3 regions of the Enterobacter sp. UNJFSC 003 genome follow, and region 2 is predicted to be linked to each of the others. Evidence: predicted binding sites of a transcription regulator. Region 2 holds the regulator's gene; each other region holds the start of a gene.
What was found. The regulator CRP, encoded in region 2, controls carbon source genes, mostly activating them, when cyclic AMP is high. The targets are predictions, from matches to a motif close to ATGTGANNNNNNTCACAT.

Region 1: the regulator CRP is predicted to act here: its motif matches at 1,445-1,462, upstream of V5P19_RS18310 (glycine dehydrogenase).
Region 3: the regulator CRP is predicted to act here: its motif matches at 1,175-1,192, upstream of azuC (stress response protein AzuC).

Annotation. Positions count from the first base shown of each region.
Region 1 is NZ_JBAKHK010000009.1:75,852-79,128, forward strand. Features, by position in the region: gene pmbA (metalloprotease PmbA) at 1-826, shown strand, start outside; gene cybC (cytochrome b562) at 865-1,251, shown strand; gene V5P19_RS18310 (glycine dehydrogenase) at 1,563-1,901, shown strand; gene V5P19_RS18315 (SFCGS family glycine-rich protein) at 1,912-2,274, shown strand; gene V5P19_RS18320 (DUF4312 family protein) at 2,277-2,576, shown strand; gene V5P19_RS18325 (DUF4311 domain-containing protein) at 2,599-3,277, shown strand, end outside.
Region 2 is NZ_JBAKHK010000008.1:162,955-166,231, reverse strand. Features, by position in the region: gene V5P19_RS17805 (phosphoribulokinase) at 1-782, shown strand, start outside; gene V5P19_RS17800 (OsmC family protein) at 848-1,252, opposite strand; gene crp (cAMP-activated global transcriptional regulator CRP) at 1,563-2,195, shown strand; gene V5P19_RS17790 (YccS/YhfK family putative transporter) at 2,253-3,277, shown strand, end outside.
Region 3 is NZ_JBAKHK010000001.1:687,369-690,645, forward strand. Features, by position in the region: gene V5P19_RS03180 (MFS transporter) at 1-1,060, opposite strand, end outside; gene azuC (stress response protein AzuC) at 1,274-1,357, shown strand; gene V5P19_RS03190 (DUF2766 family protein) at 1,466-1,717, shown strand; gene V5P19_RS03195 (anaerobic C4-dicarboxylate transporter) at 1,856-3,199, opposite strand.

The sequences.
Region 1 (3,277 bases), on a different contig from region 2:
CGGCATGCTGCAGGGGTACTGCTCAACCCGCCACTCGCTCTCAAGCTGCGTGATTGCTGAAGAGAACGGCGATATGGAGCGTGACTACGCGTACACCATTGGCCGCGCGCTGGGTGATTTACAGTCTCCGGAGTGGGTGGGGGCAGAATGCGCGCAGCGTACGCTCTCTCGCCTGTCACCGCGCAAGCTCTCCACCATGAAAGCCCCGGTAATTTTTGCCAACGAAGTGGCGACTGGCCTGTTCGGTCATCTGGTGGGCGCCATTGCGGGCGGCTCGGTGTACCGTAAATCGACCTTCCTGCTCGACTCGCTGGGTAAACAGATCCTGCCAGAGTGGCTGACGATCGAAGAGCACCCGCATCTGCTGAAAGGACTGGCCTCTACGCCGTTCGACAGCGAAGGCGTGCGTACAGAACGTCGCGATATCATCAAAGACGGCATTCTGACCCAGTGGCTGTTGACCAACTACTCTGCGCGCAAGCTGGGGCTGAAAAGCACCGGTCACGCGGGCGGCATCCATAATTGGCGCATTGCCGGACAGGGCCTGAGCTTTGAGCAGATGCTGAAAGAGATGGGCACCGGCCTGGTCGTGACCGAGCTGATGGGGCAGGGCGTAAGCGGCATTACCGGGGATTATTCTCGCGGTGCGGCGGGCTTCTGGGTCGAAAACGGCGAAATTCAGTATCCGGTGAGCGAGATTACCATCGCCGGCAACCTCAAGGACATGTGGCGCAACATCGTTACGGTCGGTAACGATATTGAAACACGTAGCAATATACAGTGTGGTTCTGTACTTCTGCCCGAAATGAAAATAGCGGGTCAATAGCGATAGTGTTTTCTTAATAATAAAAAAGGACGTGAGCAATGCGTAAACACCTGTTAGCGATCGTCGCAGCTTCAACGCTGGTTCTTGGCTCTTCTGCGTTTGCTGCCGATCTTGAAGACAACATGGACATCCTCAGCCAAAACCTGAAGGTGGTGCAGAAGACGGACAATGCGGCGGACATGAAGGACGCATTGACCAAAATGCGTGAAGCGGCGCTGGATGCCCAAAAAGCGACGCCGCCGAAGCTGGAAAACAAACCGGCTGACAGCGCTGAAATGAACGATTTCCGCCACGGCTTTGACGTGCTGGTCGGTCAGATCGACGGCGCGCTGAAGCTTGCTAATGAAGGCAAGGTGAAGGAAGCCCAGGCGGCGGCCGATCAGTTTGTCACCACCCGCAACACGTATCACAAAAAGTATCGTTAATGGCCTGCCCGAGCGGGGTCGCGTTAAGCGCCTCCGCTCACACTCTTTCCCATCCCCATAAGAAAACCTTATCCACATCACATTTCAACGCGCTTGCCCGTAACCTTTTCCGCTTCGCTTACCCCTTATTTGCCGCGCGATAGCGTGATATTCATCACGTAAATCCAGCGTTTTATCCATATTCAGCGCATTTATGTGGCACAGATCACTGCTGCGGCTCGCCTTTCCACTTCGAAGTGGAAAACAACTCGCTACAAACAATTCCCCTGCAACGTTAGTTTTATTCCAGAGCCATAAACGGGGTAAGACCAGTGATTAACGGAGCGGTAATGAACGACGTTGGGGAACAGTCGCTGCAGACAGAGCAGCTCGCGACCACCATGCTGCAGCAGGTATATGCCCTGCTGGCCCGAAACAACATCATCCCCAATGCGGTACAGGAGCAGATGCTGACCTCCCACGTTCGCGCAATGGCGCACCGGTCCGTGACCGGCGAACCGCTGCCGGAGGTTGAAGCAGAACTGTTCGACGAAATTTCACCCGATTCAATGCGGCTTGCCCGTGAAGTGGTAGCGCAGTTTGGCAATCTTCCTGATGAAGAGGCCTGGCTGCTCTCCGTTCACTTCGAAGTCGCGAAAGACAACCTTTAAGGAGCAACACATGGAACAGATTACAGTCGTGATTGGCGATCGCCTGGGCAAAGGTCAGAAAGTGGCCACTGGTGTCGAAAAAGCAGGTGGACGCGCGGTTGTCGTACCGGGTATGGCTGCCGATATGAAGCTCGGTGACGTGATGAAAGCGGAAAACGCCACCTTCGGCATCTCCTTCTGCGGCAGCGGCGGCGCGGGCGCAATTACTGCTCAGACCAAATATGGCTACAAAGCCAAATACGGCATGCGTTCCGTGGAAGAGGGCGTGACCGCCATCAACGAAGGCTGCAACGTGCTGGGCTTTGGCTTTATGGATAAAGAAGAGCTGGGCGAGCGTCTGGTGCAGGCGTGGCAGAAAAAATACGGCGCATAAGCATGAAAGAACAGTTCACAACCACGGTGAGAGTGAAGGGCAAAGGCGACGCCAAAGCGCGCGCCTTTGCCGACGCGCTCAACCACGTTCAGGCCGCGGTGATGAAAGCCTCACCGCATATCTTACTGCGTATTGAGCCACAGGATGTGCAGGTTGTTCAGGCGCAAGAAGCGGTGCGGAAAGAAGCGTTTCTGTTCTTCTTTTTGCGCCGGGAAAGACGCACCTACAGCGTGGAGCTGGATGTGACCGTCAACGTGACCGCCATCAATCTCGACCAGGTGGATTTCGTCACGCAACGCTGATTATTCATAAAAGGGCAGACTGATGTTCTTAATTATATTAATAAAATCGCTCATCATCGGCGGCCTGGTGGGCGTCGGTGTCGGAGCCGGGGCTGCACGCATGTTTCATGCGCCTACCACACAGGGTATGGGCGCGTTTCGTACGTTGGGGGAACTGAACTCCTGTGAAGGGGATCCGGCTTCTCACTTCTCCTTTGGGTTAGGCTTCTTCTTTAACGCCTGGGCCTCTTCCGTGGCCGCAGGGGCGTTCACACAGGACGTTGACCACCGCATCATCCCGAACTGGGGTGCTGCTGCACTGATGATCAAAAACCGTAACGTCGGCGAAACGCTGCACGATCCCCGCAAAATGGCGATTGCCTGCGGCGTGATTGGCATGATTGTCGTCACCTTCCTTAATCTTACCGCCTCCTCCGTTCCGGCTGCGCTTCAGGTCACCGCTGTTAAGGTGCTGGTGCCTGCGGCTAACCTGCTGGTCAACACCGTCATGCCGGTGATCTTCTGGCTGGCCGCTATCGATGCGGGTAAAAAATCCGGATTCTGGGCCACCGTCTTTGGCGGCGCGGCGCAGCTGATCATGGGGAACGCCGTACCGGGTCTGGTGCTGGGGATCCTGATCGGTAAAGGCGTTGAAGAGAGCGGCTGGAACCACGTTACTAAAGTGATGATGGCCGCCATCGTCGCGCTGTTCGTGCTGAGCG
Region 2 (3,277 bases):
CCCAGCTGAATCTCCGGGCGGCAGAGGTTGAGGGCGACAGCTTTCATCGCTACACGCGCCCTGAAATGGACATGGCCATCCGTAAGGCACGCGATCTGGGTAAACACATCAGCTACTTTGGCCCGGAAGCCAATGACTTCGGCCTGCTGGAACAAACGTTTCGTGAATACGGCCAGAGCGGCAAGGGTCAATCCCGCAAGTATTTGCACACTTACGATGAAGCCGTGCCCTGGAACCAGGTACCCGGCACCTTTACGCCCTGGCAGCCGCTGCCGGAACCCACCGACGTGCTGTTTTACGAAGGGCTGCACGGCGGCGTGGTGACCCCTCAGCACGACGTGGCGCAATATGTGGATCTGCTGGTGGGCGTGGTGCCGATTGTTAACCTTGAGTGGATCCAGAAGCTGACCCGTGACATCAGCGAACGCGGTCACTCGCGCGAGGCGGTGATGGATTCGGTCGTCCGCTCAATGGAAGACTACATTAACTTCCTGACGCCGCAGTTCTCCCGCACCCATATCAACTTCCAGCGCGTCCCCACGGTGGACACCTCCAACCCGTTCGCCGCCAAAACGATACCCTCTCTGGATGAGAGCTTTGTGGTGATTCATTTCCGCAATCTCGAAGGGATCGATTACCCGTGGCTGCTGGCGATGCTGCAGGGCTCGTTTATTTCGCACATGAATACGTTGGTGGTGCCGGGCGGAAAAATGGTGCTGGCGATGGAATTAATCATGACGCCGCTGGTACAGCGGTTGATGGAAGGTAAGCAGATCGCGTGATCCTATTCCCTCTCCCACACGGAGAGGGTTAGGGTGGGGGCATCAGAACGCACGATGCCCCTTCATTAGGCCTCGATCACTTCATACGAATGCGTAATGTTCACCGCTTTCTCCAGCATTAACGCCACCGAACAGTACTTCTCCGCGGACAGATCGACCGCGCGTGATACCGCCGCATCCTTCAGTTCTTTACCGGTAACGATAAAGTGCAGGTTAATGTGGGTGAACAGGCGTGGCGCCTCTTCGCGACGTTCTGACGTGAGCTTAACTTCGCAATCGGTCACATCATGACGACCTTTTTGCAGGATCGAAACGACGTCGATCGCGCTGCATCCCCCCGCCGCCATCAGCACCATTTCCATAGGGCTTGGCGCTTTGTCACCGGAGTTACCATCCATCAAAATCTGGTGTCCTGAAGCGGACTCGCCCAGGAACGTTAAACCTTCAACCCATTTCACACGCGCTTGCATATACATAACTCCGACGTTGCATTTTTGGTGACAGATTACGCGTGCGTTACAATTCTCGCAACGGAAGGCGACCTGCATCATGCTGAAGCGAGACACCAGGAGACACGCGGCAAAAGCTATGCTAAAACACTCTGGATGCTACAGTAATACATTGACGTTACACATGTATGCAGAGGACATCAAACTTTACTGGCTGCGAAACGTTACGACAGCCGACTTCCCAGGGTATGGGTAAGAATTCGATTGCAACCCCAGAGTCCGGATGCATCTTATGGCTCTGGTGACAGCTTATAACAGAGGATAACCGCGCATGGTGCTTGGCAAACCGCAAACAGACCCGACTCTCGAATGGTTCTTGTCTCATTGCCACATTCATAAGTACCCATCGAAGAGCACGCTGATTCACCAGGGTGAAAAAGCGGAAACGTTGTATTACATCGTTAAAGGCTCGGTGGCAGTGCTGATCAAAGATGAAGAAGGGAAAGAGATGATCCTTTCTTATCTGAACCAGGGCGACTTCATCGGTGAACTGGGCCTGTTTGAAGAGGGCCAGGAACGTAGCGCCTGGGTTCGTGCAAAAACTGCATGTGAAGTCGCTGAAATTTCTTATAAGAAATTCCGTCAGCTGATTCAGGTTAACCCTGACATCCTGATGCGTCTTTCTTCGCAGATGGCACGCCGTCTGCAGGTCACGTCAGAGAAAGTGGGTAACCTTGCCTTCCTGGACGTTACCGGTCGCATCGCGCAGACACTGTTAAACCTGGCGAAACAGCCAGACGCCATGACCCACCCGGACGGCATGCAAATTAAAATTACCCGTCAGGAAATCGGTCAGATCGTCGGTTGCTCCCGTGAAACAGTGGGTCGTATCCTGAAAATGCTGGAAGACCAGAACCTGATCTCTGCCCACGGTAAAACTATCGTGGTCTACGGGACCCGTTAATTCCGGTAAAACGGCGTGTCATCGCAAGGTGACACGCCGTTTTTGTCTCTATTCCCCATGTGGCGCAGGCTGATTTATCACCCGGAAGTTAACTACGCACTGCGACAAACGCTGGTGTTGTGCCTTCCTGTGGCCGTAGGTCTGCTCCTCGGACACCTGCAACAGGGTCTGCTGTTTTCCCTCGTGCCCGCCTGCTGCAACATCGCCGGTCTGGACACGCCGCATAAGCGCTTTTTCAAACGCCTGATTATTGGTGGCAGCCTGTTTGCAGGATGTAGCCTCGCCGTGCAGCTGTTGCTTGCCCGGGACATTCCTCTCCCTCTGATATTAACCGTGCTGGCGATGACCCTCGGCGTGACTGCCGAAATCAGCTCGCTGCATGCCCGCCTGCTTCCCGCCTCGCTCATTGCCGCCATCTTCACGCTGAGCCTTGCTGGGAATATGCCGGTATGGGAACCGCTGCTGATCTACGCCCTTGGCACGCTGTGGTACGGGCTGTTTAACTGGTTCTGGTTCTGGATGTGGCGGGAGCAGCCGCTGCGCGAATCCCTGAGCCTGCTCTACGTGCAGCTTGCGGACTATTGCGACGCTAAATATACCCTGCTCACCCAGCATACCGACCCGGAAAAATCGCTACCGCCGCTGCTCGCGCGTCAGCAAAAAGTGGTCGATCTGATCAGCCAGTGCTATCAGCAGCTGCACATGCTCGCCGCCAACCGGAATCATGATTACAAACGGCTACTGCGCACCTTCCAGGTGGGTCTGGATCTGCAGGAGCATATCTCCGTTAGCCTGCATCATCCGCAGGAGGTGCAAAAGCTGGTCGAGCAAAGCCACGCCGAAGCGGTGATCCGCTGGAATGCGCAAACCGTGTCGGCGCGCCTGCGCGTGCTGGCGGATGACATTCTCTATCATCGCTACCCCACGCGCTTTAACATGGAAAAACAGCTCGGTGCGCTGGAAAAAATTGCGCGCCAGCACGCGGAAAATCCGGTCGGCCAGTTTGCCGCCTGGCACTTTAGCCGCATCGCGCGCGTCTTGCGAACGCAGCGTCCGCTCTATCCCCGCGACCTGATGGCCGA
Region 3 (3,277 bases), on a different contig from region 2:
TAATGAACGCGCAGGCCAGCAAAGCCAGTACATTCAGGGCGCCGTTGACCAGCAATAGCCGCTTAAAGCCCAGGGCGCGAATAAGCGGCGTGGTGGCCGGTTTAATGGTCAGATTGCCGACGAACACCGCCAGAACCAGCAGGCCAGAGTGAAAAGCGTTCATCCCAAACCCCACCTGAAACATCAGCGGCAGAAGAAAGGGGACCGCGCTAATCGAGGCGCGAAAAAGCGATCCGCCGTACATCGTCACGCGAAACGTCGGCACCTGCAGTGCATCAAGACGGATCATCGGGCATTGCGCCCGCCGGAAATGGCGCAGTGCGAAAATGAGCGCCACCGTACCGATGGCCAGCAGGAATAAGGTCAGCCCAGCGTTGAGATGCTCCCCACCCATCGACTCCATCGCATACACCAGACACATCATTGCAACGGTGGTTGCGATAAATCCCGGAAGGTCGAAGGGGCGACGCGCATCTTCATGCAGATCGGGGATAACCCGCAATGCCAGAGCAATAGCGATAAGTCCCAGCGGTACGTTAATAAAGAAGATCCAGCGCCAGTTGGCATAGCTGGTGATAAAACCGCCCAACGGTGGGCCAATGATTGGCGCCACCAGTGCGGGCCAGGTCAGGGTAGCAATGGCGGTAATCAGCTGATGTTTTGGCGTGGTGCGGAGAACGGCAAGCCGGCCGACGGGAACCATCAGCGCACCCCCCGCTCCCTGCAGCACGCGCATGATAACAAACTGATCAACGGTGGTTGAAAGACCGCAAAAGACAGAGGCGAGGGTGAAAATAGCCAGTGCGAGCGCAAAAACCTTGCGTGCGCCGAAGCGGTCCGCAATCCAGCCGCTGGCGGGAATCAGTACCGCCAGGGTAATCAGATACGCACTGATGCCTATATTTAAGTCAACGGCCTGTACGCCGAAGCTTTTGGCCATATCGGGTAGGGCGGTAGCAATCACCGTACCGTCAAGAAACTCCATAAAGAAAGCCCCGGCGACCAGCAGCGCCGCGGGCGATAAGCCTCGGCTCTCTTTGCCGGTTACGTTCTCACTCATTTTCAGCCCGCCGTATCAAAAAAAATTATAAAAATTTACTGGAATTTATATGAAGCTAACCCACGGATTCAACGTTGTTTTTATAACATTCCAGCAGCACCGATGGATTTGTAATCGTGATATTCATCACAAAAATATTGATTTCTGTGATGGTGGTCATATTATAAGCGCATTAACAATAACACCTGCATAACACGTTACTGGAGCATTACAATGAAGCTGCGCAAAATCCTGAAAAGCATGTGGGCTAACTACTGCAACACATTTAAAGACGTGCCGCCGGGTGCGATGTTCTGATAAAAAACCTGCTTCGGCAGGTTTTTTTATGCCTGCGTGCGGCGAGAGGGAGATGAAGGGGCGTTCGTTTTGTTACTATGGCGGCCTTTAAATACAGGAGTAAGCCCCATGTCTCAAAACCTGAGCGCCGATCAGGAACTGGTGTCTGACGTCGTCGCATGCCAGCTGGTTATCAAACAAATCCTTGATGTGATTGACGTTATCGCGCCAGTCGAGGTGCGCGAGAAAATGTCTACCCAACTGAAAAACATCGATTTTACCAGCCATCCTGCTGCAGCAGACCCGGTTACGATGCGTGCGATCCAGAAAGCTATCGCACTGATCGAGTTGAGATTCACACCGCAGGGTGAGTCTCACTAAACATACCCGTCACGCTTCATGCTGCATGTGCGTTGGCTGCAGCTCGAACGAGGTAGGGTATAAACCGATGTGGTGAAATGAGAAACTCATTTCTGAGAGAACGTCGACGGGCGACAGCAACTGTCGCCCGGTGAAGAGTTAGAAGAACGTTTGCACCAGCAAATAGCTCGCCGCACAGGCGCAGCTCACGCCAATCAGTCCCGGCAGAATAAAGCTGTGGTTGACAATAAATTTGCCGATACGGGTTGTGCCCGAACGGTCAAAGCCGATGCAGGCCAGATCGCTTGGATAGGTCGGCAGGACAAAATAGCCGTAAGACGCCGGGAAGAAGGCAATCAGCATTTTTGGGTCTATGCCCAGCATCAGCCCCATGGGCGCAACGGCCGTCAGCGCTGCCGCCTGGCTGTTCACCAGTTTAGAGACCAGGAAAAGCACGATGGCATAGGTCCAAGGGTGGCTTTTCACTACGCCTTCCAGCGCCATTTTCAGCTCGTCCAGATGTGCCTGAAAAAAGGTATCGCTCATCCACGCGACCCCGAATACCGAGAAAATAGCGACCATTCCCGCTTTAAATACCGCACCGCTTGATATCGCGGACGCATTGACCTTACAGGCGATGAGCATGACCGCCCCGGCGATTAGCATCATCATCTGAATGACCAGGTTCATCGACAGTGCCGTCATTTTGCCTTTTACCTCAAACGCAGGGCGCAGTTCAGGCAGCGCCCCCAGCAGGACCACGACCGCAATCCCGGCGAAGAAGATCCAGGTTGACCAGTAGGCCTGTTTAGGAAAACGCTGGTCCATCAGCGTTTCGGTACCGCCGTAGATAAACTCGCGCTGTTTTGGGTCCTTCAGCTTTTCCTGAAACTCCACGTCATCGGCTAAATCTTTGCCGCGACGCAGGCTCCACAGTGCTGCAATGGCAACGCCAAACAGCGAGGCGGGAACCGACACGGCAAGAATTTCGAGGATACCCCATGCGTGGCCGATCCCGTGTTGCGCCCCCAGTATCGAGACCAGCGACACCACGGCCACGGAAACCGGCGAGGCGGTAATGGCCATTTGTGAGGCGATAGAGGCAACGGCCATTGGGCGCTCCGGGCGGATCCCTTTTTTCAGCGCGATATCCGCAATGATCGGGAACATGGTATAGACCACGTGTCCGGTGCCGCACAGAAAAGTCAGCATCCATGTCGTAAACGGGGCGAGAAGGGTGATGTGCTGCGGATGTTTACGCAGCAGGCGCTCGGCGAACTGCATCATCACATTCAGACCGCCTGCCGTTTGCAGGGTGGCCGCACAGCCGATAACGGCCAGAATGGTGAGCATCACGTCTACCGGCGGTTTACCCGGCTGCAGGCCAAAGACAAAGCTAAGAATAAACAGGCCAATACCGCTTATTAGCCCCAGTCCCATGCCGCCGAAACGTGTTCCTACCAGCAGGCAGGCAATAATGACAATAAACTCAATGGTGATCATGATGCTCCCTCGTCGATGATAATGTAATTCAATAAATCATCACACGATGTAGGGTTATTCGTTGGGAGCGAGATCTGA